Linked DNA regions of [Eubacterium] eligens ATCC 27750. The protein of the gene in region 1 interacts with the protein of each later gene in a pairwise test. Links are inferred from orthologs where the notes say so. Each region holds a gene or a part of one and is shown in the gene's direction. Other genes may lie near its edges.

Region 1 (2,926 bases):
ACGGTGAAGCATTTTCTAAGGATTTAGCTTCTATTGCAGATGTATTTGTTAATGATGCATTTGGTACAGCTCACAGAGCGCATTGTTCTAATGTAGGTGTTACACAGTTTGTTGATACAGCTGTTGTTGGATATCTTATGCAGAAGGAAATTGATTTCCTTGGAAATGCAGTTAATAATCCTGTAAGACCTTTCGTTGCAATTCTTGGTGGTTCAAAGGTTTCTTCTAAGATTTCAGTTATCAATAATCTTCTTGATAAGGTTGACACACTTATTATCGGTGGTGGTATGTCTTATACATTCCAGAAGGCACATGGTGGTAATGTAGGTAAGTCATTAGTAGAGGATGATTATCTTGATTTTGCTAAGGAAATGATGAAGAAGGCTGAAGAAAAGGGCGTTAAAATGCTTATTCCTATCGATACAGTTGTAGCTAAGGAATTCAGCAATGATTCTCCTTCACATGTCGTAGAAGCAGGACATCAGGCAGATGATGACATGGGTATGGATATTGGACCTAAGACATGTGAGCTTTACAAGGAAGCTTTAAAGGATGCCAAGACTGTAGTATGGAATGGACCAATGGGAGTATTTGAATTCCCTAATTTCGCAGCAGGAACAATTGCTGTTGCAGAAGAACTTGCACAGCTTAAAGATGCTACAACAATCATTGGTGGTGGTGATTCAGCAGCTGCTGTTAACAACTTAGGATTTGGAGATAAGATGACACACATCTCTACAGGTGGTGGAGCATCTCTTGAATTCCTTGAAGGTAAAGAACTTCCAGGCGTAGTTGCAGCTAACGATAAGTAATTAATTTTACTGACATAGTTATATAATTATATTTTAATCCGGACCTTATTTTTGTTAAGTAGGGTCTGGATTTTTTGTTATTTATTTCACAAACTATACTTGAAATATGTACCAAAGTATGCTATTATCTATTTTACTAGGATAGTTATATCGGAATAATTTAATAGGATTGTCCATATATATGTTATTATGGATAATTTCCTGTGGGGAGGCGTAGAATGAGAAGAAAAGTAATAGCAGGCAATTGGAAGATGAATATGACACCAAGCCAGGCAGTTAAGCTCGTTACTGAATTGAGACCGAATGTTAATAATCCGGATGTTGATGTTGTGTTCTGTGTACCATCTATTGACATTGTACCTGTAGTGGAGGCAGTGAAAGGATCTAATATACATATTGGTGCAGAGAATGTATATTATCAGGAGAAAGGAGCATTTACCGGTGAGTTATCGCCTGAGATGCTTGTTGATGCCGGGGTAAGCCATGTTATCATAGGACATTCAGAAAGAAGAATGTACTTTAATGAAAGTAATACAGTGCTTAATCTCAAGATGCATAAGGTACTTGAACATGGAATTATCCCAATTCTTTGTTGTGGAGAGACACTTGAACAGAGAGAAAAAGGGATTACACTTGATTTCATTAAAGAACAGATAGTAGAAGCATATGTTGGTGTTACTAAAGAGCAGGTGCTTCATACAATAGTTGCTTATGAGCCAATCTGGGCTATTGGAACAGGAAAGGTTGCAACTACAGCGCAGGCACAGGAAGTATGTGGATTTATAAGAACTGTATTCGAAGAGTTATATGATAAAGAAACAGCGGATCAGATAAGGATTCTTTATGGAGGAAGTGTTAATGCTTCTAATGCAGCAGAGCTTTTTGCCCAGCCTGATATTGATGGTGGACTGGTAGGAGGTGCAAGTCTCAAGCCGGATTTTGCGGATATAGTTAATTATAATAAGTAAATAAGCATGAAAAGACCTTGTTTTGATGATAATATTCAAGACAAGGTCTTTGATTTTTTTTACAAATGTGCTATCATGCTATAGGCAATTAATTAGAATACATTTAAAGGAGAATCACATTATGAGTAAAAAACCAGTAGTTTTAATGGTACTTGATGGTTATGGTTTAAATGATAGAACAGAGGGTAATGCTATTGCTATGGCTAACACTCCTGTTATGGATAAGCTTATGAAGGAATGCCCGTTCCAGAAGGGATATGCTTCAGGACTTGCTGTAGGTCTTCCAGACGGACAGATGGGTAATTCAGAAGTTGGTCATATGAATATTGGTGCTGGTAGAATTATTTATCAGGATCTTACAAGAATTACTAAGGATATTGAAGATGGTACATTCTTTAAGAACGAAGAATTACTTGAGGCAATGGAGAACTGCAAGAAGAATGATTCGGATCTTCACCTTTTCGGACTTTTATCAGATGGTGGTGTTCACAGTCATTTAAGCCATGTATATGGACTTTTAGAGATGGCAAAGCAGCAGGGAGTGTCTAAAGTATATGTTCATGCGTTCCTTGACGGAAGAGATACACCTCCAGCTTCAGCTAAGGGATTTGTTGAGACACTTGAGAATAAGATGGCAGAAATCGGAGTTGGTAAGGTCGCATCTTTATCAGGTCGTTACTATGCAATGGACAGAGATAATAACTGGGACAGAGTAGAAAAGGCTTATGATTCACTTGTAACAGGTGATGGCATTAAGGCCGAGTCAGCTACACAGGCACTTCAGGAGTCATATGATAATGGTAAGACAGATGAATTCGTTGAGCCAACAGTTATCTGTAAAGATGGTCAGCCACTTTCATTAGTTAAGGCTAATGATTCTGTTATATTCTTTAACTTCCGTCCAGACCGTGCAAGAGAGATGACAAGAGCGTTCTGCGATGATAAGTTTACAGGATTTGAAAGAAAGACAGGATTTATTCCATTAACATTTGTATGTTTCAAGGATTATGATGAATCAATCCCTAACAAGAAGGTTGCATTCAAGAAAGAGATTATTAAGAACACATTTGGTGAATTCCTTGCTAATCATGGAAAGAAGCAGTTAAGACTTGCTGAGACAGAGAAATATGCACATGTTACATTCTT
Region 2 (3,005 bases), on another replicon or contig:
AATAAAAGGCATCAAAAAAAATGTCATTTACATGAAATGACATTTTTTCGACACGAACGATATTAAAATGAATGTTTATTCTTCACTTTTTAATCACAATTTATTTATAAAGTTCTGGACTCAATTTTTAAAAAATCAAGTACTTGACATATTTATTAATTTTATGATACTATACCACGGCACAATTAAATATGGTTATATTGGAAACGACACATCCCCCGGATGATAACGAACAACACATGTTTTGCTTAAGTTATTATTAAGGAGGATTTTTTTATGCCAAAAAACAAGTTTCAGGATGTTATTTTCACAATTATTATGGCAACAATTATGGTCTATGGCATGGTCGTATACAATGTTGCCCTTAACACAGGTACTGTGAATGGTACTACTTTCTTAGCTGCAACGCATGAGCTCCCAATCATGGTTCCAATTGCATTCGTGCTCGAGTTCTTCGTTGTAGGAAAGATAGCTAAAATGCTTGCTTTCACTGTTATGCGTCCAACTGACAGACCACAGTTCATCACATATGCAATATCAATATGTATCTGCTGCATTATGTGTCCGATTATGAGTCTTGTAGCTACATTCCTTTTCAAAGAGCCATCCTTTGGCATGTGGGTTAAAACATGGGCAATGAACTTTCCTATGGCAATCTGCTATCAGATGTTCTATTGCGGACCACTTGTAAGACTTATATTCAGGGCAATATTTGTCAGAAAAAATGCTGAAGTCCCAGAAAACATGTGCGCTGTAGATACAGAATAATATTAACTATCAGGCAGGAGATTTTCTCCTGCTTTTTTATATATTACGGATATTCAGATAGAAAATGTGTTATTATATGAATATCAATCCAAAGAATGGAGAATTATCATGAAAGCCTATAAACGATTATTAAAATATGTCACTTTCCGTACACCAAGTGACGAAAACAGTGAAACAACTCCCTCATCTGCATGCCAGTTTGAGTTAGCCAGATTTGTAAAAAATGAGATGGAAGGATTGAATTTATCGGATATTGTACTTGACGATATGTGTTACCTGTATGGTAAGCTTCCGGCAACCAAAGGTTATGAAAATGCACCTGCTATCGGATTTATTGCACATATGGATACCGTGTCCGATTATTGCAATCACGATATTACACCTGTTATAACAGAGAATTTCAATGGTGAATCACTTACACTTCCTGCCGGGATAACTCTGTCTGTGCATGATTTTCCTCATCTTGGCACTCTTAAGGAACGCACACTTATCACATCAGACGGAAGCACTATACTTGGTGCTGATGACAAAGCAGGTATTGCTGAAATCCTGACTATGATAGAACATTTGCAGAAAAATGATATACCTCATGGAACAATATGCGTGGCATTCACACCTGATGAAGAAATCGGCAGGGGAGCTGAACATTTTAACATAGAACAGTTCGGTGCCAAATACGCCTACACAATTGACGGCGACACAGAAGGCGAGATTCAGTACGAAAACTTCAATGCATGCAAAGCTGATTTTCATATTAAAGGCTTCAATGTACACCCAGGTTCTGCCAAAGACACCATGATTAATGCCAGTCTTGTTGCAATGGAGATTAACAATGCACTTCCTGCTATGGAAACCCCTCGCGGCACAGAAGATTACGAGGGCTTCTACCATCTTGTCAGCATGTCTGGCGATGTCAGTGAGGCTTCGCTTAATTATATAGTAAGAGACCATAATAAGAATTTATTTGAAGCAAAGAAAAATACTCTGCGATTAATCGAAAAGAATATGAATGAAAAATGGGGCAAGGGAACTGTTACGCTCACCATTAAAGATCAGTATAAGAATATGTCCGAAATCATTGCGGGCTGCATGAATCTTATTGATAATGCAAAGAAAGCCTGTGAACTGGCTGATATAACACCGCTTATTCTTCCTATCCGAGGGGGAACAGACGGCTGTCAGTTAAGCTTCAAAGGACTTCCATGCCCTAACCTTGGAACTGGAGGACACGCATACCACGGTCCTTATGAACATATTACTGTTGAAGGCATGGATATGACCGTTGCTATGCTTGTTAAATTGGTTGGAACATTTACTGAATAATAACTATATTTTATAACACAAAACAGGAGTTAAGCTATTGACCTACTCCTGTTTTGTATTATCAGTTGCTATTCAGTTTTTATTACTTTCGTTTTGAAACAACATACATAACTGCTGCTGCAATACATCCAGCTAACGCAATAATTGCTATTACAAGCCATAATTTCCCATGATTTCTGTCCCCAGTGTTAATTGATGATGCATTTGTTTCATTTTCATCAAATGTATACTGGCTTATTGTTTCTGATTCTATCTGACTGATGGTCTCTGTTTCAGATTCTTTAATACTCTCTGTCTCCAGTTCTGTTCCTTTAATACTCTCTGTCTCTGTTTCTGTCTCTTTAATGCTCTCTGTCTCCGGTTCTTTAACAGTAAAATGTGCACTCGCTGTTCCACTCGATGAAGCAATACCTATAACATGCTCACCCGTCGATAATTTTTTTATTAAATCTGGATTAAGTGTTACAATAATACTTCCTGCTTTTACCGTATAATCCTTGTCTTTTACAAGCTCTCTGCCATCAAGTTCTACTTTTACGAAATCTGAAAATGCTGCATTAGACTTAAATGTAATTGCCTTATCGGAATTCTTATCAATTATACATTTATCACCAGCAATTATTTCTGGTGCCAGTTTCGATGTAACAACACTATCTTTGTCTATCTGCTTTGATGCATTTGAATCTGCAAAGTATTTTAAACATAAAGAGCAGTAATAATATTCAATATTACCTTCCTGAGTCACTGTAGCTGCTTTAGCTTCTACATGCTGTAACTTATGATTATCCTTATTTAATCCACCATATTCCTTATGACACACTTCACACACTGCACGATTGACGCATGTTGCCACTCCACCACTATGAATATGCTCTGGAATGCCACCCTTTATTTCAAATGTGAGTATATTATTC

The links.
Region 2: the proteins of tpiA (region 1) and pepT interact in binary tests that used the Escherichia coli proteins (3 or more experiments, as listed by UniProt). The link is inferred for [Eubacterium] eligens ATCC 27750 from one-to-one orthologs.

What each region holds. Positions count from the first base shown.
Region 1 is NC_012778.1:1,199,130-1,202,055, reverse strand. What follows is about bases 60-2,905. They hold tpiA (triose-phosphate isomerase), read left to right. Parts: upstream 60-1,030; coding sequence 1,031-1,780; downstream 1,781-2,905. Other genes in these bases: gpmI (2,3-bisphosphoglycerate-independent phosphoglycerate mutase), read left to right, coding at 1,902-2,905; EUBELI_RS05760 (phosphoglycerate kinase), read left to right, coding at 60-812. Outside these bases: more of EUBELI_RS05760, read left to right, coding at 1-59; more of gpmI, read left to right, coding at 2,906-2,926. UniProt on the Escherichia coli protein: Involved in the gluconeogenesis. Catalyzes stereospecifically the conversion of dihydroxyacetone phosphate (DHAP) to D-glyceraldehyde-3-phosphate (G3P).
Region 2 is NC_012780.1:93,535-96,539, forward strand. The notes cover bases 59-2,983. They hold pepT (peptidase T), read left to right. Parts: upstream 59-876; coding sequence 877-2,091; downstream 2,092-2,983. Other genes in these bases: EUBELI_RS10915 (DUF2798 domain-containing protein), read left to right, coding at 277-768; EUBELI_RS10925 (metallopeptidase domain-containing protein), read right to left, coding at 2,174-2,983. Outside these bases: more of EUBELI_RS10925, read right to left, coding at 2,984-3,005. UniProt on the Escherichia coli protein: Cleaves the N-terminal amino acid of tripeptides.